Regions from separate parts of the Mesorhizobium robiniae genome, predicted to be linked through region 4. Evidence: predicted binding sites of a transcription regulator. Region 4 holds the regulator's gene; each other region holds the start of a gene.
What was found. Region 4 encodes LexA, which represses DNA repair genes until DNA is damaged. Its sites were predicted from a motif close to TGTTCNNNNTGTGTTCNG; they were not measured.

Region 1 (7,571 bases), on a different contig from region 4:
CATCTCAGCCGGCGCTTTTGCGTTTACGGCTGGCCGGACGATGCGAGCACTATCGAAAGTCTCTATTCTTCACCTTGATCGGCTCAACGTGCAGCGTTGGATCGACGAGGTCCCGTGGCCGCAGACCCTTCGGCAAGCTTCGCGGATCAATTCCAGGCCCACCATGATGGGCATCGTCGCCCCGCCCATGCGGAAGCGGAAACGGGGTCTCGCGGTTGCCCACACTGGCGAGTTCACCCGAAAGGTCGGTGAGCTCGTGCGCGACGAGATGCACCACCTCGCCCTCGCGCTGAATCTTGCCGCGGACAGCGAGCATCGAAGACGAGAGCAGCACACGGCGGAACTTCTCGAAGACCTTGACCCAGACGACGACATTGGCGGCGCCGGTCTCGTCTTCCATGGTCAGGAACATCACGCCCTTGGCCGAGCCCGGCCGCTGGCGGACGAGGACGAGGCCCGCCGCCTCCAGCCAGCGGCCATCACGCGCCTGCATTGCGTCGCGGCAGGTGACGATGCGACGGCGGGCAAGATCAGCGCGCAGAAAGGACAGCGGGTGGTTTCGAAGGGTCAGTCCGACGTGACGGTAGTCCTCGACGACTTCCCGGCCGGCCGTCATCGGCCGCAGTGTCATAGCCGGCTCTTGGATTTCCGAAACGGTTTGCTGTTCGCGAGCCGAGGCCGCCGCAAAGAGGGGCAGGGGTTCGTCACGCAAGCCGTTGAGCGCCCATAGCGCCTCGCGGCGCGCGAGACCCAGATCGGAGCGGAAGGCGTCAGCCTCGGCGAGTTGGACCAGAGATGCCGCCGGCACACCAGCGCGCTGCCAGAGATCGTCGATCGATGCAAAGGGCTCGTCGGCACGGGCCGCAACGATCGCGGCGGCGTCGGCATTCGCTAGCCCCTTGACCAGGCGCAGGCCGAGACGGACGGCGAAGCGTCCATCCTCGCCCATCGGCTCCAGCGTGCAGTCCCACCGACTGGCATTGATGCAGACCGGCCGGATTTCGACGCCATGGGCTTGGGCATCCCGCACGATCTGGGCCGGCAGGTAGAAGCCCATTGGCTGGGAATTGAGCAGCGCGCAGCAGAATACATCGGGATGGTGGCATTTCATCCAGCTCGACGCGTAAGCGATAAGCGCAAAGCTGGCGGCATGGCTCTCGGGAAAGCCGTAGCTGCCGAAGCCTTCGAGTTGCTTAAAGGTGGTCGCCGCGAATTCAGGCGTATAGCCGTTGGCGATCATGCCGCCGATCAGCTTGTCGCGGAACTTGCTGACGCCGCCCGTGTGCTTGAACGTCGCCATGGCGCGGCGCAACTGGTCGGCTTCGCCGGCACTGAAGCCGGCGCAGACCATGGCGACCTGCATGGCCTGCTCCTGGAACAGCGGGACGCCCAAAGTCTTGCCGAGTACGCGCTCGAGCTCGGGGGTAGGGAACTCGACCGGCTCCTTGCCCTCCCGGCGACGAAGATAGGGGTGGACCATGTCGCCCTGGATGGGGCCGGGGCGCACGATGGCGACCTCGACGACGAGGTCATAGAAGGTGCGCGGCTTGATGCGAGGCAGCATCGACATCTGGGCGCGGCTCTCGATCTGGAAGACACCGATCGTGTCCGCCTTGCGGATCATGGCATAGGTCGCCGGGTCTTCGGCCGGGATGGTGGCCAGGTCGAGGATCATGCCCTTGTGCTCGGCCAGCAGATCGAAGCTGCGCTTCATGCAGGTGAGCATGCCGAGCGCCAGGACGTCGACCTTCATGAATTTGAGAATGTCGATATCGTCCTTGTCCCACTCGATGACCTGGCGGTCGACCATGCGGGCCGGCTCGATCGGCACCAGATCGTCGAGCCGGTCATTGGTCAGAACGAAGCCGCCTGGATGCTGCGACAGATGGCGTGGCGTGCCCTCGAGCTCCTGCGCCAGCTCAAGGGTCAAGCGAAGGCGCCGGTCGCCAAGATTGAGATTGAGATCCTGGGCACGCTTCTCGTCGATGCCTTCCTCATGTCCCCAGACCTGGGAGGAGAGCAGCTTGGTGAGGTCCTCAGGCAGACCGAGCGCCTTGCCGATATCGCGGACGGCGCCTTTGGTGTGATAGCGCACCACGGTCGAGCAGAGCGCGCTGTGGTCACGGCCGTAGGTTTCGTAGACCCACTGCATGACGATTTCGCGCCGCTCATGCTCGAAATCGACGTCGATGTCGGGTGGCTCGTTGCGCTCCTGCGAGACGAAGCGTTCGAAGAGGAGATTGTTGCGCTCGGGATCGATGCTGGTGATGCCCAGCACGTAGCAGACGGCCGAGTTGGCGGCCGAGCCTCTGCCTTGGCACAAGATGTCCTTGCTGCGCGCGAACTGCACGATGGCGTTCACAGTGAGGAAGTACGGAGCGTATTGCAGGATTTCGATCAGGCGCAGTTCGTGTTTGATGAGCGCCACGACCTTGTCAGGCACACCCTCTGGATAACGCCGCTTCGCGCCTTCCCAGGTGAGCTGTGCGAGCGCCTGCTGCGCTGTCAGTCCGGGCAGCATCTTCTCCTCCGGGTACTGGTAGGCGAGTTCGTTGAGGGAGAAGTGGCATTGCCGCATGATCTCGACGGTGCGCGCGAGGGCTTCCGGGTAGCGCGAAAACAGCCGCGCCATCTCCTCAGGTGGCTTGAGATAGCGGTCGGCATGGCGCTCGCGCCGGAATCCCAGCTCGTCGATGGTGATGTTGTGGCGAATGGCGGTCACCACATCCTGGAGGATGCGCCGGCCGGGTTCGTGGAAGAGAACATCGTTCGTCACCACCGTCGGCACGCGCATTTGGGTGGCGAGGTTGGAAAGGTCGTGCAGCCGGACGTGGTCGTTGGGCCGGCGGCGCAAGGTTAGTGCCAGATAGGCGCGTTCGCTGAAGGTTTCCCGCAGGCGACGCAGTTGCAGGGCGCAGGTGTCGTCGGCGCGATCGGGCACGAGCACTGCGATGAGACCCTCCGCATAGTCGGCCAGGTCGCTCCACTCGAGAATACATTTCGCCTTGCCGCCGCGTTTCTTGCCCAGGGTCAGTAGCCGGCACAGCCGGGAATAGGCGGCTCGATCGGTCGGATAGACGAGCAGGGAGATGCCGTTCACGAGATCGAGGCGGCACCCGACGATGAGCCTGACACCGGTATCCTTGGCGGCCTGATGGGCTCGGACGACGCCGGCCAGAGAATTGCGGTCGACGACTGCCAAAGCCTCAATGCCCAGCGCGGCCGCCTGCGCGAAGAGGTCGTCGCAAGAGCTGGCGCCGCGGAGGAACGAGAAATGGCTGGTCACCTGCAATTCGGCATAGCACTGGGTGGTCATGCGTAGACCCCATGCAGGAACCATTTGTGGGAACCGGTCCCAGGATCCTCGCCGTCACCGGCGCGATAGATCCAGAAACGTTCGCCGGACTCGTCCTCCACCTGGAAATAGTCGCGTACCGCGATCAGTTCGGCATCACGCTGCCACCATTCGCCGAAAACACGTTCAGGCCCGTCTGCTCGCGCGACGCGATGCCGGATACCGCGCCAACTGAACCAGACCGGCGGATGGTCAGGGAGCAGCGCCATCGTTTCGATGGGTTCGGGGTTGGTCAGCAGACGCGGCGGGCGAGGCCAGTCACCGGGCCAACTCGTCCCCTCGTCCGGCGCATTCGGGGCGATGCGGCGGACTGAGCGTTCGGGCACGTCACTCTCGACCGGGGCAAAGCGGTAGAGCCGCTGCTCGCCAATTCGGTTGGCAAGCACGTCGATCAGATCGGTAATATCGGGCTCCGGCTCCTCGACCAGTGAGGAGATGATCTGCTTGGCTGCGAAGGGCTCGGCGAGCGTCGCGGCCAGGGTCATCACCTCAATGCCGAAACCGGGATCGACAGTCTCGATCCGGTCGGTCAGGAGACGAGTCAGCCGTTTGACATCGCGCACTGGCACGGCGGTGCCGACGCGAATGGCCTCGATGCGGTTGTCGACGCGATGAAACAGCAGGTCCAACCGGCGGGCGCCGAGCCCCTTGGCCTCAAGCGCCTCGCAGAGGGTTGCGACGAGCTTGCCGGTATAGCGGGCTATGGTCTCGGCGGCGCCGATCGGCTCGCCGAAGGCCTGGCGAACCTCGATGAGTTCGGGAGAGCGGGCGGGCTCGAAGGGTTCGCTGCGCCGCCCCATCGCCTGGTCCAGCCGACGGCCGAGTTCGGGCCCGAAGCGAAGGGTGAGAGAGGCGCGCGGCGCCGCCTCGACTTCGCCCACCGGCTCGAAGCCGAGTGTGAGCAAGCCCTCGACGATATCGTGGGGAAGCCGCAGCGCGCCGATCGGAAGACCGCGCATGATCGCTGCGGCTTGCCCTGCTGGCGCGACGAAGGTCGGCCGGGCGAGGAACCGCGCGCAGGCATGAGCGGCCCCCCAGGTGTCGGCGACGGCGGCACGTGCCTCGATGCCGGAGGAGGCCATGCGCGAGACCAGCCCCTCAAGCATCGTCTCCTCACCGCCATGCAGATGGTCGGCGCCCGTGGTGTCGATGATGAGGCCATCGGGCGGATCGGCGGCGACGATCGGTGCATAGCGCAGCGACCAAAGTGCCATTCTCTCGAGGGCCTCGGCGTCGCCCGCTGGATCAAGATCGAAGCTCTGCAGGTTGGGCACCAGAACCTGAGCCTTGCTCGCCGGCATGCCCACGCGCAGGCCGGCGGCGCGTGCCGCCGCATCGGCGGCCAGCACGAGCCGCCGGTTTCCCTGCCGGCCGAGCATGACGATCGGGGTTTCAGCCGATGGCGCGGACTGGCCCATTGCGCGCCTTAGGCGATCGATCGGCCAGGTCGGAAAATAGAGCGAGACGACCCTTGTCATCGCAGGCCTCCACTTCAAAATCGGCGCTTTCTCCCGCCCGTACCCGGATCAGCTCGAGCTGCCAGCGAGCGCGGCCGATACCGGGGACCGGCAAGGGACGGGAGGGGAGCGCGGTGACCCGCCAGCGGGTGACCGCGGCGGTTGGTTGTCCGAAATCGGTCGCTTCGGTTTGTCGTCGCCAACGGCGGATAGCGATGCCGATGGCGCCGGAGGCTTCGGCGGCGAGTTGCAGTCGGCGGGAGGCGGTCATGGAGAGGCGTGCCAGTTCGGCAACGACGGCGCCTAGACTGCCATGGCGAAGCCCTTCCTCGAAACAGGCGAGCACGGAAGCTTCGTCGCCCGCCTCGACATAGACGACGCGGCCGGGCGGCAGCCCGGCCTGGGCGAGGGCAGGGGCGAAGAGATCCTGCCGGGTGACGCACCAGAGCACCTTCCCTTTGGTGCGGGCGGCAATGCCGGCGGCAAAAAGCGCCGCCGCGGCGCCGTCAATCGCCCCGTTACGGCCGCCGGCAACCTCGTGCAGCGCACCGAGCGCCAGCCCGCCTCCCGGCAAGACTTTGTCGATCGTGGTAACGCCGAACGGAAGTGTCGCACGGTTGCGCGCCCGCCCGCCTTCGAGGCGTGCGATTCGCTCGCGAAGTGCGGCGATAGCAGGGCTGGCGGCCGGCTGACCCATGAACGAAACACTCTCAAACTCTCTTCCCAATGGATTTCGGGGCTGATATGTTCCTTATTTGTTCTCTTGGTGTCCGAGAGTCAATCGGACTCGTTGCGTCCCTCCGAGAGTTGATCCCAGGCTGCACTCCCTCGAGTTGCGGTCTATCTTGAACTGCCGACAGGTGTGACGCAGGGACGACGAAGTGGGCGAACGAGTTGACGGCGGCCAAGAAGGGGATGCGGCGGGGGGTGGCACGGCCTTCCTTCGCAAGATCATCCATGTCGACATGGATGCCTTCTTCGCCTCGGTCGAACAGCGCGACAATCCGGACTTGCGCGGCAAGCCGGTGGCAGTCGGCGGCTCGGCGGCACGCGGGGTGGTGGCCGCTGCCAGCTATGAGGCCAGAAAGTTCGGGGTGCGATCGGCCATGCCCTCGATCACCGCGAAGCGCAAATGCCCCGACCTGATCTTCGTGCCGCCGCGGTTTGATGCCTACCGGGCCGTCTCCCAGCAGATTCATTCGATCTTCGCCGAGCACACGCCATTGATCGAGCCACTGTCACTCGACGAGGCCTATCTCGACGTCACCGACAATCTGCAGGGCATTCCGGTCGCTACGACGATCGCGGAGATGATCCGCGCCAAGATCAAGGCCGAGACCGGCCTGACGGCCTCGGCCGGTGTCAGCTACAACAAATTCCTGGCCAAACTCGCCTCCGGCCAGAACAAGCCGGACGGGCTGTTCGTCATCACTCCGAAGCAGGGTCCCGCCTTTGTCGAGGCCTTGGCCGTGCGGAAATTTCATGGTGTCGGCCCTGCGACTGCCGACAAAATGGCTCGGCTCGGCATCGAGACCGGTGTCGACCTGCGGGCACAGAGCCTAGCGTTTCTCGAGGAGAAGTTCGGGAAGGCGGGTCCGTACTACTACTGGATCGCCCGGGGCATCGACGAACGCCCGGTGCGGGCCGACCGCGAGCGCAAGTCCGTGGGAGCCGAAGACACCTTCGCGAGCGACCTGTTTGATCTCGAAAGTGCCCGCAAGGAGCTGGCGCCATTGGTCGGTAAGGTGTGGCGCTATTGCGAGGCAAGATCGATCCAGGGTCGCACGGTGACATTGAAGGTGAAATTCGCCGACTTCCAGCAAATCACACGCAGCCGCACGATCGGAGGCGTCATCGAGAGCGAAACCGACCTAGCGACCGTCAGCGGCACGCTGCTCGAACAGTTGTTTCCGATCGCCAAGGGAATCCGCCTGCTCGGGGTGACACTTTCAAATCTAAGCGGAACGGCATCCGAGGCCGATCGGCAGATGTCACTGACGATCTAGGACTGGCTGCACCTATCGAACCGCTTTTCGGATCCGCTCCGTCAGCGTTTGTTCGACGTCGAAATAGCCTTCCCAAGGGTCGGGCTGCTGGGCTCGAGCAGCGGCAGCGAAAACGTCAAATGCGCTGGCACTTTTGAATGTCGGCAGTTTATCCCAAGTGACGGGTACGGCGCATGACGCACCGGATCGCGCCCGCGTCGACCACGGGCAAATTGCCGTCGCACCCTGGCCGTTGCGCAGATAGTCGATGAACATTCGGCCCTTGCGCCTCGCCTTGCTCATGTTCGCGACGAAGCGGGACGGATCCGTGCGGGCTAGCAGTTCGGCGAAGTCCTGGCAAAAGCCCTTCACCGCTTCCCAGTCAGCCTCGGGAACGAGTGGCACGACGACGTGAACGCCCTTGCCACCCGATAACAGCGGCCAGGATTGGAGTCCAAGTGCCTCGAGAACCCCGCGGATGTCGAGCGCGGCCTGCTTGACGTCACCAAAGCCCAGGCCCTCGTCGGGGTCGATGTCGAAGATTATCCGGTGCGGCAGGCTCGGCTGCTGGCGCAAGCTGCCCCAGACGTGGAATTCGAGCACGTTCATCTGGACGCCGGCGATCAGCCCAGCCAGGTCGTCGACCCAAAGAATGCGGCTCCCCTTGCCGGACATCTTCTCCAACTGGGCGTCATGGATCCCTGGCAGCTTGTGCTTCTGAAAGAAGGTCTGTTGCAGGTCGCCGTCGGTGTCGCGCACCAGCGAAAGGGGCCG
Region 2 (7,571 bases), on a different contig from region 4:
GCAGGAAGTGCATCTCGATCTTGATGACGCCGTCGCCCTGGCAGGCCTCGCAGCGGCCGCCCTTAACGTTGAACGAGAAGCGACCTGGCTGATAGCCGCGCGCTTTGGACTCCGGCAGCCCGGCGAACCAGTCGCGGATCGGCGTGAATGCGCCGGTGTAGGTGGCGGGATTGGAGCGCGGCGTCCTTCCGATCGGCGACTGGTCGATATCGATGACCTTGTCGAGGAATTCGAGCCCCTCGATGCGGTCATGCTCGGCCGGATGCTCGCGCGAACCCATGATGCGGCGCGAAGCCGCCTTGAACAGCGTCTCGATCAGGAAGGTCGACTTGCCGCCGCCGGACACGCCGGTGACGGCGGTGAACGTGCCGAGCGGGATTTCGGCGGTGACGTTCTTCAGATTGTTGCCGCGCGCGCCGACGATCTTCAGGCGCCGGTTCTTCTTGGCCTCGCGCCGCACCGCAGGTGTGGCCACTTCAAGCTCGCCCGACAGATATTTACCGGTGATCGAAGCGGGGCTCGCCATGATCTGCTGCGGCGTTCCCTGGGCGATGATGTGGCCGCCATGGATGCCGGCGGCTGGGCCGATATCGACGACATAGTCGGCATGCAGGATGGCGTCCTCGTCATGCTCGACGACGATCACCGTGTTGCCGATGTCGCGCAGATGCTTCAGCGTGTCGAGGAGCCGCGCATTGTCGCGCTGGTGCAGGCCGATCGACGGCTCGTCCAGCACATAGAGCACGCCGGTCAGGCCGGAGCCGATCTGCGAGGCTAGCCGGATGCGCTGGCTCTCACCGCCCGACAGCGTGCCGGAATTGCGCGACAGCGTCAGATAGTCGAGCCCGACATCGTTGAGGAAGCGCAGCCGCTCGCGGATCTCCTTGAGCACGCGCACCGCGATCTCGTTCTGCTTGTCGCTGAGCGAGGCGGGCAGCTCGGTGAACCAATGGTCGGCTTTGCGGATCGACAGCTCGGTGATCTCGCCGATATGCTTTCCGGCGACCTTCACCGCAAGCGATTCCGGCTTCAGACGGTAGCCGCGGCAGGCCGGGCAAGGCGTGGCCGACATAAAGCGCTCGATCTCTTCGCGCATCCAGGCCGATTCGGTCTCCTTCCAGCGCCGCTCCAGATTGGGAATGACGCCCTCGAAGGTTTTCGTCGTCTTATAGGAACGCAGGCCGTCATCATACTGGAAGGTGACCTCGCGCTCGCCGGTGCCATGCAGGATGGCATGCTTTGCCTCTTCGGTCAGATCCCTGAACTTGTCGCCGAGCTTGAAGCCATAGGCCTTGCCGAGCGCTTCCAGCGTCTGCACGTAGTAGGGCGAGGTCGATTTCGCCCACGGGCTGACGGCGCCGGCACGCAGCGACAGGTTGTCGTCGGGCACGATCAGGCTGGCGTCGATGGCGCGCTGGCTGCCGAGGCCGTCGCAGGTCGGGCAGGCGCCGAACGGGTTGTTGAAGGAGAACAGCCTGGGTTCGATTTCGGGGATGGTGAAGCCGGATACCGGACAAGCAAATTTTTCCGAGAACAGGATGCGCTCATGCGTCTCGTTCTTCGACTTGTTGACCGAATCCTCGCCGGTCTGGCTGGCGTCGAGCGGCCGGTCGGCAAATTCGGCCACCGCCAGCCCGTCGGCGAGCTTCAGCGCGGTTTCGATGGAATCCGCAAGCCGCGTCGCCAGATCGCCGCGCACGACGATGCGATCGACGACCACGTCGAGGTCATGCTTGTACTTCTTGTCCAGCGCCGGCACGTCGGCGATTTCGTAAAAGACACCGTCGACCTTGACCCGCTGAAAACCCTTCTTCTGCAGCTCCAGCAGTTCCTTGCGGTACTCGCCTTTGCGGCCGCGCACCATCGGCGCCAGGATGAACAGGCGCGTGCCTTCTTCGACCGCCAGCACGCGGTCGACCATCTGCGACACCGTCTGGCTCTCGATCGGCAGGCCGGTGGCCGGCGAATAGGGGATGCCGACGCGCGCGAACAGCAGCCGCATGTAGTCGTAGATCTCGGTGACGGTGCCGACCGTCGAGCGCGGGTTCTTCGACGTGGTTTTCTGCTCGATGGAGATAGCCGGCGACAGACCGTCGATCTGGTCGACATCAGGCTTCTGCATCATTTCGAGGAATTGCCTGGCATAGGCCGACAGGCTCTCGACATAGCGGCGCTGGCCCTCGGCATAGATGGTGTCGAAGGCGAGCGACGACTTGCCGGACCCCGACAGGCCGGTCATGACGATCAGGCTGTCACGCGGCAGGTCGAGATCGACATTCTTCAGATTGTGTTCGCGCGCCCCGCGAATGGAAAGATATTTATGGTCGGCCATCGCCGGTCGCCGCCTCAGATCTGGAATCTCATGGGATGGCAGGTTGTCCCGGCCATCCCCTATGTAGGTAATTTCGTCACCTTTTCGAGAGACGCCACAACTCTCGACCAAAGCCTTTAACCGTCTTTCGCGCGAGCGAGCAAGCGGAAAGAACAAAGACCGAACACGCTCCTGACAAAAGCGTCCATGAAACCAGCTTCACAAAGCGCCCGATCAAGTGGACTTTGAGTTCCCAGACTTTGTCAGCTTGCGAACGCAGCAAGTAGCGTTCTAATCCAAGGCCGACGCCGCGCTGCTCAAAACGGATGCAAATTTCGGATTCGCCACACGAGCGATCACATTTTCTGTAATCGGCTATCCAACTGTTGACGTTCCGGCCTCGCAGAGTCAGACTCCCAATGTCACCGGAGCCGACCGTCTTTCGATGGCCTCGCCACCTTATGGCGGCCTGCGAGACGCCGCAGGCTTTTGCGATGTGCGCTTCGGGCGACACCGGTCGCAATGGACAGAAAAGGAGAGCAGAGGAATGACTCCACCGGACAGTCCCTTGAGGCTCCACGTGTCGCTGGAGCCGCGGCAGGCATAAGTGCCAGGGCCAGGCGTGTGCGCCGCCCGACAAACCGTGACCTGCCGATCCCACTAAAATCAGAGACTACTAGTCGGATCGTCGGCTGAACGCCGCGAAGCATCCGAAATCAAAAGCCGGCAGTGTACTCCCGGCGAATTGGATTTTAGATCCAAGAAAGCCCCGACCGTATGCGGAAGCAGCGGCGGGGCTGTTCATTTCAGACAACCGCGAGCACGAGCACCTTCAGATTGTGCCAGCGATGAAGACTGTCTATCGCCTGGGCGCGTTGACCGCGCCGGCGCCGACATCGAAGGTTATGCTGCCGGAAATCCTGACATCGGTATCGCCGATCTTGAACTCGCCGTTACCGTTGCCGGGCACGGCATCGTCGGGCTCGGGAGCCGGCTTGGCGATGCGATAGTCGTCGGCCACGCCGGGCAGCGTGTCTTTTTGCGGCGAACTGTCATCGGCAAACGCGTTGCCGGTCAGCAAGCCGGCACTGGCAAGTGCTGCGGCGGCAAGGCGCAATGGTCTTGATGAGCGGCTGTCGGTCATTTTGCGGACTATAGTGTTACGCCGCGCACCAGGCCAGACCGCTGCGATCAAATTGCCGCGTGTGAGCCGGCTTGCTTCACGCCGCCTTCTTGCGCGTATCAAAAACATGGTCGACAAGGCCCCATGTCTTTGCCTCCGCGGCGGTCATGAAATAGTCACGGTCGAGCGTGCGTTCGACCTCTTCATAGGTGCGGCCGCAGTGATGCGCATAGAGTTCGGTCATGCGCTTCTTGGTGCGCAGGATGCCTTCGGCGTGACGCTGGATATCGGAAGCCTGGCCCTGAAAACCGCCCAGCGGCTGGTGCAGCACGATGCTGGTGTTGGGCAGCGCGATGCGTCGCCCCGGAGTGCCAGCCATCAGCAGGAACGAGGCCATCGACGCGGCAAAGCCCATGCAGACGGTGGATACGGGGCAAGAGATGTATTGCATCGTGTCGTAGATGGCGAAGCCGCTGGTCACCACGCCGCCCGGCGAGTTGATGTAGAGCGAGATCTCCTTGTCTGGATTGTCGGATTCCAGCGACAGAAGCTGCGCACAGACCAGCGCCGACACGCCGTCGTTGATCTCTCCGTTGATGAAGACGATGCGCTCGCGCAGCAGCCGCGAAAAAATGTCGAAGGCGCGTTCGCCGCGGCTCGACTGCTCGATCACCATCGGCACCAGATTGGCAAAACCGCTCATCGCTTTTCTCCGTTGTGTCGCTCAGGCCGCGCGCAGGAAGAGGCGAGGCGTGTTTGCGGCAATGGTCTGTTTGGGGCGGTGTGCGTTGAGCGAAAGCCGGCAACCGGCGCCCACCATCGCAACCGCAGGCGTAGCGACCCGCGCAAATCCATCGTGGACGATGCGCAGATGCGTGCCGCCCGACACGGTGCGGTCGAGCGTGAAGGTGACGATACTGTCAAACGGATCCGGTGCATTGCCCGGCGCTGCTCGCTCCCGCCAAGAATAGCGCAGCAGGCGTCCGGGCTCGGCGTCGAGGATTTCGCACTCGATCGCGCATCCGCCTTGGCAAAGGCAAAGCGGCTGCCGATCTCGGGCTTGATGTCGTTCGGCATCATCCAGGCCGCGAGCAGGTCCGGCACCGTCAGCGCCCGCCACACTTTTTCCGGCGGGTCTGGAAGCTCGCACTCGAACTCGATCGAGTCTGCTGCGATGTCCGAATGCTGTTTTACCGTCATTGGTCCATATCCTTCAAAACCGCCTTGAGCCGTTCGATACGCTCGGGCCAGAACGCACGGTAGCGTTCGATCCAGCCGAGCAGAGGGTCAAGCCCTTGCGGATCGGCGCGATAATAGGCGTTGCGGCCGGCCCGCCGCTCGGCCACAAGGCCGGCGCCGCGCAATACCGCGAGATGCTGCGACACGGCCGGTTGCGACACGGTCATGCCGCTGCGCAGTTCCGACACCGTCATCTCGCCGGCGGCGAGCCGTTCGTAGACGGCGCGGCGTGTCGGGTCGGAAAGTGCTCGAAAAATCTCTGCTTCGATCATGGGGGAAGCATAAGTCTACACTTATCGATTTGGCAAGCGGTCTTTTGCGCCCATATGAAATGGCGTGGCCAACCCAGCGATTGCTGACATTCCTTGACAGTTCACGGTAGAACTCCTAGAACGAAAAGAGAACAAAAACCTTGTGGGAAAAGGCAGCCACGGCAGGCGGCGATTGTCCGCAGTCTATAAGGTATGCGACAGAAATTTTGTTTCGGATGAGCGCGGAGAAGTATGATGGCGGGTAGCGTCAACAAGGTCATTCTGGTGGGCAATCTCGGGGCGGACCCGGAAATCCGCCGTTTGAATTCGGGTGAGCCGGTCGTCAACATCCGCGTCGCCACGTCGGAAAGCTGGCGCGACAAGACTTCCGGCGAACGCAAGGAAAAGACCGAGTGGCACAATGTCGTCATCTTCAACGACCAGCTCGCCAAGGTCGCCGAGCAGTATCTGAAGAAGGGTGCGAAGGTTTATGTCGAGGGCCAATTGCAGACGCGCAAATGGCAGGACCAGACCGGCAATGATCGCTACACGACCGAAATCGTGCTGCAGAAATTCCGCGGTGAGCTGCAGATGCTCGACGCACGCGGGCAGGGCGAGGGCGGTCAGGTCGGCAGCTATGCCGGTGGCGGCAGCAGCCGCGGTTCCGATTTCGGCCAGTCGGGCCCGGGCGAGAGTTTCAATCGCGGCGGCGGTGGCGGAAACAAGGGTGGTGGCGGCGGTTCGTCGCGCGAACTGGACGACGAAATCCCGTTCTGAATCCTAAGGGCGGATGGCCCTTACGCGGGCGAAAAACGCCAGCTACTTGAGGCCACGAATTGGCGTCCCGAAAATCTGTCTTGGATTTTCGGGACGTTCTGCGTTTGAGTGGTGCGCGGTGAAAGGACATATCAGGTGAAAGCACGGGTCAAATGGGTCGAGGAGCGCACCTTTGTCGGCGAGTCCGGCAGCGGTCACAAGCTGGTGTTGGGAACCGCGTTCGGACCGGACGGCAAGACGCCGGGGCCGAGCCCGATGGAACTGGTGTTGCTCGGCACCGGCGGCTGCGCGGCCTATGATGTGGTTCACATCCTCGAAAAGGGGCGCGAGGCGGTCGAAGACTGCGTGGTCGAGCTCGACGCCGACCGGGCGGAAGTCGATCCCAGGGTGTTCACGCGCATCCATATGCATTTTATCGTAAAGGGCCGGGCGCTTTCGCCCGACAAGGTGAGGCGGGCGATCAACCTTTCGATCGAAAAATACTGCTCGGCCTCGGCAATGATAGCCAAGACCGCCGAGATCACCCACGACTTCGAAGTCATCGATACGACGGCTAGATAGGATAGCGCCTGGTGGCGGCGGTTCGCCGCGCGAGCTGGGGCGCCGAAAATGACGGCCTCGGCAGTCAAGCGCGAGGCCGCTTTCATTTTCATCCTGCCATCAGCGCCTTGACGCCATCGGCGACGAACTGCACGGCGAGCGCCGCCAGGATGACACCGAGCAGCCGGGTCATGATCGGCGCCTTCTAGAACCCCTGCCAGCACTCATTTTCGAAATGAATCGTCAGATTATCCTAGTCGATATAGGGTCACTATTCGGTTGAGTTTTCATACTGGATTGGCGCTCTGGCGCACCGCAACAGGCCAATGGCCACCAGCGGATGCCCTATGGTAATCTGCGGTTCTGGAGAGGAACGTGGAGCGCCGTCTCGCAGCAGTCCTATTCGCCGACGTGGCGGGTTACAGCCGCCTCATGCAGGCAAGCGAAGCCGCTACCCTTGCGGCCTTGAGGGCGCGCCATGCTGAAATCATAGAGCCAGTCGTTGCTTTGCACAAAGGACGAGTGGTCAAGCTCATTGGGGACGGTGTCCTTCTGGAGTTTCCAAGTGCCGTCGGGGCAGTGGAATGCGGCGTCGAGCTACAGGCAGCGTTGGCCACAGCCAACGTCGGGATAACGCCTGACAGGCAACTGGTCTACCGCATAGGAATCAGTTTGGGCGATGTGATCGTCCAAGGTGACGACCTTTACGGGGAAGGCGTCAACATTGCGTCGCGCTTGGAACATCTCGCGGTTCCGGGGAGCGTTCTCGTGTCGGAAGCTGTTTACAGCCAGGTTCGGGGCAAGGTCGGCTTTCACCTCGAAGACATGGGCGAGAAGACGCTGAAGAACATCGCTCAGCCAGTGCGGGCGTACATGGTTTCTAACCCTCCGTCCGGCCAGTCGCGGCTAGGGGGGTCGAAGGAAGTCCATAAGGCGGGCATTTCAATCGCCGTGCTTCCGTTCGCCAATGTGAGTGGCGACCCTGAACAGGAGTATTTCAGCGACGGCATTACCGACGACATCATCACTGACTTGTCCAAGATATCGGCACTCAAGGTGCTCTCCCGCAGCACGGCATTTACGTTCAAGGGCAGGGCCGTCAATGTCGGCCACGCCGCCAGGGAACTGCAGGTCGCTTATGTGCTCGAAGGCAGCGTTCGCAAGTCCGGCGGACGCGTCCGTATCAGCGCGCAGCTCATCGACGCAGCCAGCGACGCACATGTGTGGGCAGAGCGATACGACCGTAACCTAAGCGATGTTTTTGAACTTCAGGACGATCTTTCGCTGGCTATCGTTTCAGCTCTGAAGGTCAGGCTCCTGCCGGAAGAAG
Region 3 (7,571 bases), on a different contig from region 4:
TCTCGAAGACGCTTTCCACCCCTTGCAGAATGGAGGCCATGCGCTCCAGGCCCATGCCGGTGTCGATCGACGGGCGCGGCAGATCGATGCGCTCGTCCTTCGTCACCTGTTCATACTGCATGAATACCAGGTTCCAGAATTCGAGGAAACGGTCGCCATCCTCCTCGGGGCTGCCGGGAGGCCCACCCCAGATGTGCTCGCCACGGTCGATGAAGATCTCCGAGCACGGCCCACAAGGTCCGGTGTCGCCCATTGCCCAGAAATTGTCCGAGGTCGGAATGCGGATGATGCGATCGTCGGAAAAGCCGGCGATCTTCTTCCAGAAGCCGGCGGCCTCGTCATCGGTGTGATAGACGGTGACCAGCAGCTTGTCCTGCTTCAGCCCGAACTCCTTGGTGATCAGGTTCCAGGCAAGCTCGATGGCGCGTTCCTTGAAATAGTCGCCGAATGAGAAATTGCCGAGCATCTCGAAGAAGGTCAGGTGGCGCGCGGTGTAGCCGACATTGTCGAGGTCGTTGTGCTTGCCGCCGGCGCGCACGCTCTTCTGGGCGGTTGTGGCACGCGAATAGGCCCGCTTTTCCAGGCCGGTGAAGACATTCTTGAACTGCACCATGCCGGCATTGGTGAACATCAGCGTCGGGTCGTTGCGCGGCACCAGCGGGCTCGACGCGACGACCTCATGACCCTCCTTGCGGAAATAGTCGAGGAATGTCGACCGGATCTCGTTCACGCCACTCATGAATAATACTGCCTTCTGGAGAGAACCGCCGGCCCGGCCGACGGTAAATGGACATGGCCTTTTAGCCGCCGCATTGCACCCTGTCCAGAAACACGGAATTGGGCCAACTTGCGGGCTTGCAGGTCATCGGCGCCACCGCTGAAACGCAAACCGCCGGCGCTAAGCCGGCGGTTTGAAACGCAACAATACAGAACTCGATTACATAAGCTGGAGGTGATGAACCGGGATTATGGCCAAACTCTGGCCACCACTGAGGCCTTACATCGCGCCGGCTTCATCCTCGAAACCATCGTCGCCGCCTTCGGAACCACCATTCTCGAGGAATTTCTCCGCGATCAGCCCGGCATTCTGCCTCAGCGCCAGCTCGATCTCGCGCGCCGTGTCGGGGTTGTCGCGCAGGAACAGTTTGGCGTTCTCACGACCCTGGCCGAGACGCTGCGAATTGTAGGAGAACCAGGCGCCCGACTTTTCGACCACGCCGGCCTTGACGCCGAGGTCGACCAGCTCGCCGGTCTTGGACACGCCCTCGCCATACATGATGTCGAACTCGACCACCTTGAAGGGCGGCGCCAGCTTGTTCTTGACCACCTTGACGCGGGTCTGGTTGCCGACGACCTCGTCGCGGTCCTTGACCGAGCCGATGCGGCGAATGTCGAGGCGCACCGAAGCATAGAATTTCAGCGCGTTGCCGCCGGTCGTGGTCTCAGGCGAACCGAACATGACGCCGATCTTCATGCGAATCTGGTTGATGAAGATGACCATGGTGTTGGAGCGCGAGATCGAGGCGGTCAGCTTGCGCAGCGCCTGGCTCATCAGCCGGGCCTGCAGGCCGGGCAGCGAATCGCCCATCTCGCCCTCGATTTCGGCGCGCGGCGTCAGCGCCGCGACCGAATCGACCACTAGCACGTCGATGGCACCGGAACGCACCAGCGTGTCGCAGATCTCCAGCGCCTGCTCGCCGGTGTCAGGCTGCGAGATCAGGAGGTTTTCCAGATCGACGCCGAGCTTGCGGGCATAGACCGGATCGAGCGCATGCTCAGCATCGACGAAGGCGCAGATGCCGCCCTTCTTCTGGGCTTCGGCCACCGTGTGCAGCGCCAGCGTCGTCTTGCCTGAGCTTTCCGGCCCATAGATCTCGACGATGCGGCCGCGTGGCAGACCGCCGACGCCAAGCGCGATGTCGAGACCGAGCGAGCCGGTCGGCACCGTTTCGATCTCGACGACCTGCTCGTTTGCGCCGAGCCGCATGATCGAGCCCTTGCCGAAAGCACGCTCGATTTGCGACAGCGCCGCATCCAGAGCCTTTGATTTGTCCACTGCCTTGTCCTCTACAAGCCGCAAAGAATTCTGAGCCATGATACATCACCCCTTGGTCGTCAATGAAGGCCGGACAATCCGTAATCCTTCTTAATTTGTACCTTATTTGTTCTCGTTTGGCAAGAGGCATCAAGTAGCTGAAAAACAAATGATATCCGTATTTGTTCTTTTTTTGTTTCGCTTTTTTCGGCTCGGAGGTATCCTGCACCCCTCGGCGGGATCGTGCTGCCATCTTCCGAATCGCGCCGTAGGTTGCCGGGTTGCGCCGGACAACCTAGTCTCCACTCGGGCAATCAGCAAAGGTCATCTCGCCGGCATGATGAAGTCGCCGACAATCCTGGCCGTAGGCGGCGCCTATATAGACCGGCGCGGCCAGGTTTCGGGCGACTTCGTGCCGGCCGCGTCAAATCCCGGCACGATGCGCGAGGCTGTCGGCGGCGCCGTCTTCAATGCCTTGCGCAGCGCCGTGCGGCGCGGCATCTCCGGCTCGCTGCTTTCGGTGCACGGCGGCGATGCTCTGGCCGACACGGTCTCGCGCGCCATCCATGCTGCCGGCATTACCGATCTGTCCGCGGTGTTCCTCGATCGCGCGACACCGAGCCACACGGCGCTGATCGACCGCGACGGCGCGCTGATCGTCGGCCTTGCCGACATGGCGCTCTACGATCTGGCATTTGCCAAGCAGATCCGCCGTGCCAAGATGCGCGAGGCGATCAGCACTGCCGATGCGGTCCTGTGCGACGCAAACCTGCCGTCGACGGCATTGGAGCGGCTGGTGGCGCTTGCCGCCGGCAAGCCGGTCTTCGCCCTTGCCGTCTCACCGGCCAAGGCGACGCGGCTCGCGCCGCTGCTCGGCAGCCTGGCGCTGGTCTTCATGAACCGGCGCGAGGCCATCGCGCTCGCCGATGTCGATATCGGCGCCGCGGCGCAAGATGTCGTCGACAGCCTGAGGCGCGCGGGCCTCAAAGGCGGCGTGGTGACGGCCGATGACGGTCCGGTGCTGGGTTTCGACGAAGCCGGCGCCTTCTCGATCCTGCCGCCAGGAAAGATCGCGGACGGCGCCGCCGATGCGCTGGCGGGCGCAACGGTGGCTGCCCTGCTCAACGGCCTGACGCTGCGCGCAGCACTGCGTGAAGGCGTTGCCGCGGCGATGCTTGCCGTCGAGGGTACGGGGCTTGCGCCGGCTTTCACGGCTGCGAGTTTTGCCGACGCGCTGACGCTTGTGCCCGAGGCGCGGGAAATTGCCAGCGGGGAGGCAACCTATTTGCCGGCCCGCAGCCCCGCCTCATAGGCCCGGCGTGCCCACACCGCTATCTCATCCGGATCGTCGAAGGCACTGTCGGGAATGCTCCAATACGGCATCGAGACCAGCTTGCCATGCCTCGAGCCGGTATAAGTCCATTGCCGACAGCCGGCCGCTTCGAATTCCGGCGCGCTTTCCGCGTCGGCCTTCAGCAACAGTTCGCCACGAAGGACGATCGCCACGATGACGCCGTCGAAATAAATGCCCTTGCCGCCGAACAGTTTTCGTATGCTGACCGGGCCAAGCCCTTCGAAAAGCTCGGCGATGCGTTCATTGTCCATGCGTCGATCATGTCACCCGGATTTCTCCTTGTCATCGCCGCAACCAGCACCATCCTGACAAGTTGAGACCAATTTCGTCGGAGTTTTGTCATGCCGCTTCTGCTCAAAGGGTCCTGCCGGTGCAATGCCGTCCGCTTCGAGGTGGAAAGCCACACGCCGGTGCCGTTCATGCTGTGCTACTGCTCGATCTGCCGCAAGCAGCAGGGCGGCGGCGGCTTTGCCATCAATCTCGGCGCCGATTTCGACACGCTGAAGATAACCGGCAAGCGCAATCTCGGCGTCTACCGGGCGGAAATCGAGGACGACGAGCATCCGCAATGCGAAATCTCGTCAGGCGAGCGCAATTTCTGCAGGAAATGCGGATCGGCGCTCTGGCTCTACGACCCGACCTGGCCGGAGCTGGTGCATCCCTTCGCCTCGGCGATTGACACGGACCTGCCAAAACCGCCCGAAAAGGTGCACCTCATGCTGAAATACAAGGCGAACTGGGTCGAACCCGAGGTCGGCAAGAAAGACAAGAGCTTCGATGTCTATCCCGAGGAGTCGATCGCCGACCGGCACAAGCGGACGGGAATGTGGGTGGATTAGCATTTCTTCGCCCCGGAGAAGATGCCGGCAGGCAGATGAACGGCGGCGTTAACTTGGAGAGGCTGGCGCTGCCCCTCATCCGGCCCTTCGGGCCACCTTCTCCCCGTAAACGGGGTGAAGGAAAGCTCAAGCCGAGGCGCGCGCCTCGGCCAAAGCCTTGAGGTCGGCCGGCTTCAATTCGACCGATTCGCCGCAGCCGCAGGCCGAGCTCTGGTTCGGGTTGCGGAAGGTGAAGCCGGTGCGCAGCGTCGTCTGCTCGAAATCCATCTCGGTGCCGAACAGGAAAAGCGCTGCCTCCGGCGCGACATAGACATGGGCGCCGTCGCGCTCGATATGGTCGTCCTTGGTGCTGGGTTCGGTCACCAGATCCACCGTATATTCCATGCCGGCGCAGCCGCCCTTCTTGATGCCAAGGCGAATGCCATGCGCATTCTCACGGGTCGCGACGATCTCGCGCACCCGGTCGGCAGCCTTTTCGGTCATCGTGATGACGGCGAAGCGTCCCATGTTTTCCTTCTCCATTCTGTGCAGGTTCAAGGCCTGCCGAATGATTCCTCACCTAAAATGGTGAAATTTTCTGCCTGGCGCAAGTACACCCATCAATACCAGCCCACCGCCACCTGCGCCTCTTCCGACATGCGGTCGGGTGACCAGGGCGGATCGAAGGTCATGTTGACCTCGACGCCGGACACGCCTTCGACGGCGCCGACGGCGTTTTCCACCCAGCCGGGCATTTCGCCGGCCACCGGGCAGCCGGGCGCGGTCAGCGTCATGTCGATCTTGACCGAGCGGTCGTCCTCGATGTCGATCTTGTAGATCAGGCCGAGCTCGTAGATGTCGGCCGGGATTTCCGGGTCGTAGACCGTCTTCAGCGCCGAGACGATGTCGTCGGTCAGCCGCGCCAGTTCGTCGGCGGGAATGGCCGAGGCGGAAACCAGACCGTTGGCAGTCGTTTCCGAAGTGGTCTCAGCGGTATGGCTGGCATCATCCATGATCGTCACCCGAAAAACTTGCGCGCTTTTTCGAGCGCATCAGCCAAAGCGTCGACTTCGGCCCTGGTATTATACATGCCAAACGACGCCCTGCATGTGGAGGTTACGCCGAAGCGTTTCAACAGCGGCTGGGCGCAATGGGTCCCCGCACGGACAGCAACGCCTTGCCTATCGATCACCATCGAGACGTCATGGGCATGAATGCCTTGCAATTCGAAGGAGATGATGGCGCCCTTATCAGGCGCGTCGCCGAAGATGCGCAGCGAATTGATGGCCCGCAGCCGCTGATGGGCATAATCCTTCAGATCGGCCTCGTGGGCGGCGATGCGCTCGCGGCCGATCTTTTCCATGTATTCCAGCGCAGCACCCAGCCCGATCGCCTGCACGATCGGCGGCGTGCCTGCCTCGAAGCGGTGCGGCGGCTCGTTGTAGGTGACGATGTCTTCAGTCACCTCCTCGATCATCTCGCCGCCGCCCATGAACGGGCGCATGCGCTCCAGCATGTCCTTCTTGCCATAGAGCACGCCGATGCCCGAGGGACCGTAGACCTTGTGGCCGGTGAAGACGAAGAAATCGCAGTCGAGATCCTGGACGTCGATCGGCATATGCACGGCGCTCTGGCTGCCGTCGACCAGCACCGGAATGCCGCGCGCATGCGCGATACGGACGATCTCCTTGATCGGTGTCACCGTACCCAGCGCATTCGACATGTGCGTGATGGCGACGAGCTTGGTGCGATCGGTCAGCCGCTTCTCGAACTCCTCGATGTGGAAGACGCCGAGATCGTCGACCGGCACCCAGACCAGCTTGGCGCCCTGGCGCTCGCGGATGAAATGCCACGGCACGATGTTGGAATGGTGCTCCATGATCGAGAGCACGATCTCGTCGCCCTCGCCGATGTTGGCCATGCCATAACCATAAGCAACGGTGTTGATCGCTGCGGTGGTGTTCGAGGTGAAGACGATGTTGTCGGTGCTCGGCGCGTTGAGGAAACGGCGAACCGTCTCACGCGCCTTCTCATAGGCATCAGTCGCGGCATTCGACAGGAAATGCAGGCCGCGATGGACGTTGGCGTATTCCTGGGAATAGGCATGCTGGATGGTGTCGAGCACTATCTGCGGCTTCTGTGCCGAGGCGCCATTGTCGAGATAGACCAGCGGTTTGCCGTAGACTTCCCGCGACAGGATCGGGAAGTCGCGGCGGATCGCCTCGACGTCGTAGGGGATGTTTTCGACTTTCTGGTCCATCACAAGCTCTCTCGAAGCAGCGCCTCATTCCGTCCAGCACCCCTCATCCGACCGAGTTTCGCTCGGCCACCTTCTCCCCCTGGGGGAGAAGGTCAGGCGCTCACCCGTGCGCGACGAACCAGCCGTCGAGCCTCGTTTCCAGCGCCTCGACAATCGTTTCGTCGTCCAGATCCTCGATCACCTCGGCGACGAACGCCTTCACCAACAAGCCACGGGCCGACTTCTCATCGATGCCACGCGCCATCAGGTAGAACAGGTGGTTGTGGTCGATCTCGGTGACGGTCGCGCCATGGCCGCAGACGACGTCGTCGGCGAAGATTTCGAGCTCAGGCTTGGTCGAGAACTCGCCATCGTCCGACAGAAGCAGCGTGTTGCAGGCCATCTTGGCGTTGGTCTTCTGCGCATATTGATGGACGTTGATGCGGCCCTGGAAGACGCCGCGCGCCTTGCCGGTAACCACATTGCGGATCACTTCCGTCGAAGTCGTATGCGGCACGGCATGGTCGAGGACCATGGTGACGTCGGTATGGGTGTCACCAGCCAGCAGGTTGATGCCACGCAGCGTGAAATCGGCGCCTTCGCCTGTCGTCTTGACGACGACCTCCTGCCGCACCAGTTTGCCGCCGGCATTCATCACGAACAGCGTCAGCTTCGCACCCTTGCCGAGATGCGCCTTGAACTGGGCAAGATGCGTCGCCGTATCCGGCTGCTCCTGCACGATCAGCCACGTCACGTCGGCACCCGCGCCGAGCAGAAGCTGGCTGACCGAGCTGACCAATGCGGCGCCCTCACCCGTCTGGCGCTCGACGATAACAGCCTTGGCGCCGGCACCGACGCGCACAGTCAGGCGCACATGCGTCTGGCCGCCGGATTGCAGGTTCTGCAGTTCGATCGGCTTGTCCAGTTCGGTCCCGTCGGCGATGTCGACAAAATAGCCGTCGGCGACAAAGGCGGTGTTCAGCGCGCCGATCGCGTCATCGGCGCCATAGGTATCGAGCCCGGGCGCGATGCTGCCGTCGGTCAGTTTTTCCGACAGGCGCTGCACGGTAACGCCTTCGACGGCGGAAACCTTCGCGCTCGACACGCCGTTCAGCACCGGCAGAA
Region 4 (7,571 bases):
ATGGCGCTCCGCACCCAGCCGCCCTTCAACGCGTCCGCCATGGACGGCTATGCCGCGCGGGCCGAGGATGTCGCCTCCGTGCCGGCAAGACTTTCGGTGATCGGCATGGCGCCGGCCGGACGCGGCTTTGCCGGAACGGTCGGTCCGGCGCAAGCCGTGCGCATCTTCACCGGCGCGCCGCTTCCCGCAGGCGCTGATACCATTGTCATCCAAGAGAATGTCCGCGATCTCGGCGGCGGCAGCATCGAAGTGACCGCGCCGACGGTTGAAGGCCGCAACATTCGACGCCTCGGGCTCGATTTCTCGAAGGGCGACGTCCTGCTGGAGAAAGGTCGCCTGCTTGATCCGGCGGCGTTGTCGCTGGCGGCGTCGGCCAACCATCCGCAGGTCAGCGTGGTGAAACGGCCGTTGGTCGCTATCATCGCTACCGGCGACGAATTGCTGCCGCCGGGCAGCGAGCCTGGCCCCGACCAGATCATCTCGTCCAATGCCTATGGCGTCGCCGCTGCAGCCCGCTTGGTCGGCGCCGACGCGCTCGATCTCGGCATCGCCTCCGACCGCAAGGAGGCGATCGCCGCGTTGGTGAAAAAAGCGGTCGATGCAGGAGCCGACGTCATCGTCACGCTGGGCGGCGCCTCAGTCGGCGACCACGACCTTGTGCATGACGTGCTGACTGGCGAAGGCATGACGCTCGATTTCTGGAAGATCGCCATGCGACCGGGCAAACCGCTGATGTTCGGCCGGCTGGGCGACGTCCGCTGCATCGGCCTGCCTGGCAATCCAGTGGCGAGCCTGGTCTGCACACAGCTTTTCCTGAAGCCGTTGCTTGCGCGGCTCGGCGGCCGCGCCTACCGGCAGGACATGCGTCAGGCGCGGCTCGGCGCCGCCATACCGGCCAACGATCTCAGGCAGGACTATGTACGCGCGGTGGTGAAGGAAGACACCGGCACGCTAACGGCGACGCCGTTCGGCATCCAGGATTCCTCGATGCTCAGAACGCTGGCCGATGCGAACGGGCTGATCGTGCGTGAGCCATTTGCACCCCCAGCCGCGACAGGCGCCGCCTGCAGCGTGCTGATGTTACGCTGAACAAACCGTCAACGCATTCATTAAACTTTAAACAGTTGCGGAACACAACTGGAACAGATAGTGTTTGTTCTGGGTTTGTTTTTCTGATTCTGTTGGGGGTCGCGATGCTGACACGCAAACAACATGAGCTGTTGATGTTCATCCACGAGCGGCTGAAGGAAAGCGGTATTCCGCCATCGTTCGACGAGATGAAGGAAGCGCTCGACCTGGCCTCCAAGTCGGGAATCCATCGGCTGATCACGGCACTGGAGGAGCGCGGCTTCATTCGTCGGCTGCCCAACCGCGCTCGCGCGCTGGAGGTGCTGCGCCTGCCCGATTCGATCGCGCCCGGCCTCAATGCGGCGCGCAAATTCTCGCCGAGCGTCATTCAGGGCAGCCTTGGGCAGAGCAGCCATGGACAGGGCAGCCTCGGGCGGCAGATCAAGCCGGCGCCTTCACGCATGCCCGCAGCCGGCAACGACGACGACGTTGTCGCCACCGTCTCCATCCCGGTGATGGGCCGGATCGCTGCCGGTGTGCCGATCGATGCCATCCAGCACCAGACGCATTCGATCTCGGTGCCACCGGACATGATCACCGGCGGCGCGCACTACGCGCTGGAAGTCAAAGGTGATTCGATGATTGAGGCCGGCATTTTCGACGGCGATACGGTCATCATCCGCAACGCCGACACCGCCCAGCCTGGCGAGATCATTGTCGCCCTGGTCGACGAGGAGGAAGCGACGCTGAAGCGGTTCCGCCGTAAAGGCGCCTCGATCGCCCTGGAAGCCGCCAATCCGGCCTATGAGACGCGCATATTCGGGCCGGACCGGGTCAAGGTGCAAGGCAAGCTGGTTGGATTGATCCGGCGTTACTGAACGGCAGCTTTCTTGGCTTTCTCAGGCTTGCGGTAAGGCGGCAGACCCCTCGCCTCGCGCGAAAATCTCCGCTGCTCATGCCAGGGCCTGTATGGCTGTTCGACGGCAAAACGGATTTCTGCGCGCGTCGTCGCAGATTGCGGATCGAAGAAGACGGCAGCACTGCCCATGCGAGCGAGCTGGCGTTTGGTGACGACGAGAACCAGCGGGTTGCGGCAGGGATTATAATAGGCTGTGGCGTCGTCAATAACGAGCAAATCCGCAAAGCCACAGGCCGGCCGCGCGGTTTTGCGGTCGTCGGCGAGCGCGATGATCGCGCCGGACGGATGCCGGGCGATGCAAAGGCCGTCAGTGCAGTAAAAAGGCGCTCCCGGCGGCAGGTCGGCCGGGTCGGCGATGTCGAACCGCACGTCTCCTTTTTCGAATGTCTCCGGCTCGACAATAGTCGCTGAAATCAGCGCATGTTTCCAATTGTCGGTGGTGAATTCGTTCGAGCGCACTCGGTTGACGGCAAGTTCTCCCCCGCCGATCGGCAGCGCCACCAGATGCGCGTCCTCCGAGATCAGCACGTCGGGGGTGCGTGTCTCGGAAATCGTCAGCAGGCCGGCGAGCGCAAAGGGAAGTGCCGCAAGCCGCAACCATGTCGTCGCCATTGTGGCAATGACCAGGGCGACCGTCACCAGCAGAACCGACTGCAACGAAATCAGCCCGACTGCATCGACCGGCGAACGCTCGGAGATCCATCCCGATATTGCGATCATGGCCGTCAGCCCCTTGCCCATCATGTAGAGGAAAGGCCCGTCGAGGCCGAAAGGCATTGCCAAGGCGCTGACGACGGCCAGGAACATGACGACCGTAACGATCGGCATGACGGCCAGATTGGCGAACAGGCTGAGCGGCGAGACGCGCTGGAAGTGCCAGATGGCGAAAAGCGCGGTGGCGCTGCCGGCAATGATGGAAGTCATTGCGATGGTACCTGTCCCAGCGAGGAGTTTGCGCGTGACGAAAGCGACCGGTGACCGTCGCTGCGGCGGCGCCTTGGCCTTGTCGGCACGATAGTCCGACCAGCCGGCATAGGCGCCTACGAGAGCCGCGGTCGCGGCGAAGGACATCTGGAAGCTGGGGCCGACCACCTCGTGCGGCGACACGACGATGACGGCGATCGCTGAAATCGTCAGATTGCGCATGGTGAGTGCGGCCCGATCGAACAACACGGCGACAAGCATCACCGCCAACATGATGAAGCTGCGCTCGGCCGCGACCACGACACCGGAAAATATCAGATAGGCAGCTATGGAAACGAGTGCGGCGCCGGCCGCATATTTTTTGACCGGCCTACGCGACGAAAAATCGGGAAACAGCGCAAAGGCGCCGCGCAGCAATCCCATGATGGTGCCGGCAACAAGCGCCATGTGCAGGCCGGAAATGGAGATGATGTGGTAGATGCCGGTGCGCCGCATCGATTCGTTGATTTCTTCGGGGATGCCGGCACGCACGCCGACGATCAGCGCAGCGGCAATCTCCCCCTCGGCCCCACCGATGCTGTCCCTGATGTGGTCGGCGATGGTTTCGCGCGCCTTTTCGATCGAGGCGGAAAGGCGCGCGGCTAACGGTGCATCCTCGGAAGCGACGATCTTCGGATTGCCGAGGAAAAAGCCGCTGGCGCCAATGCCGGCGAAATAGCTGTCAAAGGAGAAGTCATAGCTGTCCGGCCTAACCGGGCCAGTCGGAGGCAGAAGCCTCACATAGCCGGCCACCACCGAGCCTGCGGTCATCTCGGCGGGAGTTTTGCGTGCCGAAACCCTGACACGTTCCGGTGCATAACGCAGGGTCGGCCGGGCGGTCGATATCACGTCGATGGTCAGCCTGATCCGGCCGTTCGCCATCTGGTCGAGCCTGACGACGCGGCCGGTGAGCTGGGTCTGGATTACCGAACCGAGCATCTGCGTTCCCGCGCGCCAGGTTTCAACCTTGGCGGCGAGCACACCGAGTGCGCACAGCAACGCTGCCATGAAACACAAATGCGTTTTGCGCCATGACCGCGTGACCGCTGCACACAATGCCGTGAGGACCACGACGGCGATGGGTTGGGGAAAGCCCGGTTCCACGGCAAGCGAAAAATAGACGATCACGCCGGATGCCAGGAAAACCGGCACCAGCAGGAAGGCGACGCCGCGGTCGAGTTCCATGCCGGCCGCCGAAACAACGCTGTTGCGGACAGCGGATGGTGCGAGGCGACGGAACTGTCGGCGGAAACCAACGACAGGCCTGGGTGTTGGACCGGGTATTGGCGCGGAGCGGCCTGGCGAAAGAAGCTGGATGCCCGAGTGCGACCCAGGCAACGAAACGGGTAGCGGCTCGGCGTGAGGAACGTCGGCAAACAGCGATCGTTCGCTGACGCTTGCGACCACGCCCTCGCTCTCGTTCACGCCGCGGCCTGGTCCAGCCATCGGGTCTGCCCCTTGCGCCCTTGACCTCCTATGCTACATGAACGCGCGACGCGCGAAAGTCCGCGCAACCACATCCGTTTCCTGCGCCTGCCTGAGAGTTCCATGTCCGACAAGGTCGTAACCCGTTTTGCCCCCTCGCCCACCGGCTTCCTGCATATTGGCGGGGCGCGCACGGCGCTGTTCAACTGGCTGTATTCGAAACACACCGGCGGCACCATGCTGCTGCGCATCGAGGACACCGATCGTGAGCGTTCGACGGCTGCGGCAACCGCTGCCATCCTCGACGGGCTCTCGTGGCTCGGCCTCACCTGGGACGGCGAGCCGGTATCGCAGTTCGAGCGCGCGCCGCGCCACCGCGAGGTGGCCGAGGAGCTGGTACGCATGGGCAAGGCCTACTATTGCTATGCGACGCCAGCCGAGTTGGAGGCAATGCGCGAGGCGGCCCGGGCCAAGGGGCTCCCTCCCCGCTATGACGGCCGCTGGCGCGATCGCGACCCGTCGGAGGCGCCTGTGGGCGTCAAGGGCGCCATTCGCATCAAGGCGCCGACCGAGGGCGAGACGGTGGTGGATGATCTCGTGCAGGGCGCAGTCCGCTTCCCCAACAAGGATCTCGACGATTTCATCATCCTGCGCTCGGACGGCAATCCGACCTATATGCATGCCGTCGTCGTCGACGACCATGACATGGGCATCACCCACATCATACGCGGCGACGATCATCTGACCAACGCCGCCCGCCAGATGGTGATCTATCGAGCCATGGGCTGGGGCGTGCCGTCGATGTCGCATATCCCGCTGATCCACGGCGCCGACGGCGCCAAACTGTCGAAGCGACATGGTGCGCTCGGTGTCGAGGCCTATCGCGCCATGGGCTATCTGCCTGAAGCGCTGCTCAACTACCTGGCGCGGCTCGGCTGGAGCCATGGCGACGACGAGGTGATGTCGATCAAGGACATGATTGCCTGGTTCGATATCGGCGACGTCAACAAGGGCGCCGCCCGTTTCGACTTCGCCAAGCTGGAGGCCCTGAACGGCGTGCATATGCGCCGCATGAGCGACGCCGAATTGCTCGATATCTTCATCGCCACCTTGCCCTATCTCGAAGGCGGCCCGGCGATCGCAGCGCGCCTCGACGACACGCGCAAGGCGCAATTGCTTGCCGCCCTGCCAGGCTTGAAGGAGCGCGCCAAGACGCTGGTCGAGCTTGTCGACGGCGCCGGCTTCCTGTTCGCCGAGCGGCCGCTGCCTATCGATGAGAAGGCGGCTGCATTGCTCGGCGGTGAGGCGCGCGAGATCCTGCGGGGTGCCCACGCGACCCTGAAGGCAGTTTCAGGCGATTGGACGGCCGCCGCGGCGGAGGCTGCGATCCGCGAATATGCTCTGGCAGGCGGTCGTAAGCTCGGCGCCGTGGCCCAACCTTTGCGTGCCGCGCTGACCGGCAAAAGCACCTCGCCCGGCGTGTTCGATGTGCTTGCCGTGCTTGGCCGCGAGGAAAGCCTGGCGCGCATATCCGATCAAATCGATTAGCAAAACTGGCCCAAGAAGATTGGCATTGAAAGGCGGGTTTCGCAGTGCAACATTAGGTCTTGGCCCAATTTGGCACGCAAATCCAATAGCGGGCGCAAACGCGCGAACTCCGATCCTTTCGACGTGTTGCGTTGCAGATATATTGCCTTGCCGGCAGTGAGAAAACCAAAAGGAGTTTGCAATGTCCGAAGCTGCGACAAAGATGGAATTTGGCGGCAAAACCCAAGCATCGACTGCAAAACTTGAATTCGGCGGCAAAACTCACGAGCTCAAGGTGCGAAGCGGTTCGGTCGGACCTGATGTCATCGACATCGGCTCGCTTTACAGCACCACCGGGGCCTTCACCTACGATCCCGGTTTCACGTCGACGGCAAGCTGCGAGTCGGAAATCACCTTCATCGATGGCGATGCCGGCATTCTTTTGCACCGCGGTTACCCCATCGACCAGCTGGCCGAGCATGGCGACTTCCTCGAAGTCTGCTACCTCCTGCTCTACGGCGAATTGCCGACCAAGGCGCAGAAGGACGATTTCGACTACCGGGTGACGCGCCACACCATGGTGCACGAGCAGATGTCACGCTTTTTCACCGGCTTTCGCCGCGACGCGCATCCGATGGCGGTGATGTGCGGCGTGGTCGGCGCGCTGTCGGCCTTCTATCACGATTCCACCGACATCTCGGACCCGTATCAGCGCATGGTCGCATCGATGCGGCTGATCGCGAAAATGCCGACGATCGCGGCGATGGCCTACAAATATCACATCGGCCAGCCCTTCATTTACCCGAAGAACGAGCTGAATTTCGCGGCCAATTTCCTGCATATGTGCTTCGCCGTGCCGTGTGAGGAATACAAGATCAACCCGGTGCTGGCGCGTGCGATGGAGCGCATCTTCATCCTGCACGCCGATCACGAGCAGAACGCCTCCACCTCGACCGTCCGCCTCGCCGGCTCGTCGGGCGCCAATCCGTTTGCCTGCATCGCTGCCGGCATCGCCTGCCTGTGGGGACCGGCGCATGGCGGCGCCAATGAGGCCGCTCTGAACATGCTGGGCGAAATCGGTCATGTCGACCACATCCCGGAATTCATCGCGCGCGCCAAGGATAAGAACGACCCGTTCCGATTGATGGGCTTTGGCCATCGCGTCTACAAGAACTACGATCCGCGCGCCAAGATCATGCAGAAGACCGCACATGAGGTGCTGGGCGAACTCGGCATCAAGGACGATCCGCTGCTCGACATCGCCATGGAGCTGGAAAAGATCGCGCTGACCGATGCCTATTTCATCGAGAAGAAGCTTTATCCGAACGTCGATTTCTATTCCGGCATCACGCTGAAGGCGCTGGGCTTCCCCACCACCATGTTCACCGTGCTGTTCGCGGTTGCCCGCACAGTCGGCTGGATCGCGCAGTGGAAGGAGATGATCGAGGATCCGCACCAGAAGATCGGCCGCCCGCGCCAGCTCTATACAGGTGCGTCGGAACGGGATTACGTGCCGATTGCGAAGAGGTGAATGGTGAATGGTGAATGGTGAATGGAAGTAAGCAAGCGCCGTTTGGCGGCTATAGCTAGCTTCTATTCACTATTCACTATTCACTATTCACTATTCACCCTTTTATGTACCCCATCACCACCCCCGCCGCGATATCGC

Region 1: dinB (DNA polymerase IV) is a predicted target of LexA. The motif match lies at 5,558-5,575, and genes of this name have one in related genera.
Region 2: uvrA (excinuclease ABC subunit UvrA) is a predicted target of LexA. The motif match lies at 2,481-2,498, and genes of this name have one in related genera.
Region 3: recA (recombinase RecA) is a predicted target of LexA. The motif match lies at 2,219-2,236, and genes of this name have one in related genera.

Annotation. Positions count from the first base shown of each region.
Region 1 covers NZ_JBEPMC010000004.1:557,323-564,893, forward strand. The annotation lists gene ABID19_RS14680 (error-prone DNA polymerase) at 50-3,316, opposite strand; gene ABID19_RS14685 (Y-family DNA polymerase) at 3,313-4,833, opposite strand; gene ABID19_RS14690 (ImuA family protein) at 4,748-5,509, opposite strand; gene dinB (DNA polymerase IV) at 5,778-6,818, shown strand; gene ligD (DNA ligase D) at 6,831-7,571, opposite strand, start outside.
Region 2 covers NZ_JBEPMC010000009.1:60,612-68,182, reverse strand. The annotation lists gene uvrA (excinuclease ABC subunit UvrA) at 1-2,332, opposite strand, end outside; gene ABID19_RS23525 (hypothetical protein) at 3,171-3,455, opposite strand; gene ABID19_RS23520 (ATP-dependent Clp protease proteolytic subunit) at 3,532-4,137, opposite strand; gene ABID19_RS23515 (SRPBCC domain-containing protein) at 4,159-4,554, opposite strand; partial or broken gene ABID19_RS23510 (SRPBCC family protein) at 4,512-4,634, opposite strand; gene ABID19_RS23505 (ArsR/SmtB family transcription factor) at 4,631-4,945, opposite strand; gene ssb (single-stranded DNA-binding protein) at 5,180-5,701, shown strand; gene ABID19_RS23495 (OsmC family protein) at 5,837-6,262, shown strand; partial or broken gene ABID19_RS23490 (MarC family protein) at 6,351-6,437, opposite strand; gene ABID19_RS23485 (adenylate/guanylate cyclase domain-containing protein) at 6,617-7,571, shown strand, end outside.
Region 3 covers NZ_JBEPMC010000009.1:172,741-180,311, forward strand. The annotation lists gene alaS (alanine--tRNA ligase) at 1-739, opposite strand, end outside; gene recA (recombinase RecA) at 998-2,095, opposite strand; gene ABID19_RS24060 (carbohydrate kinase family protein) at 2,373-3,347, shown strand; gene ABID19_RS24065 (TfoX/Sxy family protein) at 3,317-3,640, opposite strand; gene ABID19_RS24070 (GFA family protein) at 3,731-4,228, shown strand; gene sufA (Fe-S cluster assembly scaffold SufA) at 4,355-4,735, opposite strand; gene ABID19_RS24080 (SUF system Fe-S cluster assembly protein) at 4,828-5,220, opposite strand; gene ABID19_RS24085 (cysteine desulfurase) at 5,226-6,467, opposite strand; gene sufD (Fe-S cluster assembly protein SufD) at 6,568-7,571, opposite strand, start outside.
Region 4 covers NZ_JBEPMC010000006.1:16,319-23,889, reverse strand. The annotation lists gene ABID19_RS17330 (molybdopterin molybdotransferase MoeA) at 1-1,089, shown strand, start outside; gene lexA (transcriptional repressor LexA) at 1,194-1,946, shown strand; gene ABID19_RS17320 (ComEC/Rec2 family competence protein) at 1,940-4,396, opposite strand; gene gltX (glutamate--tRNA ligase) at 4,499-5,923, shown strand; gene gltA (citrate synthase) at 6,105-7,433, shown strand; gene lpxB (lipid-A-disaccharide synthase) at 7,528-7,571, opposite strand, start outside.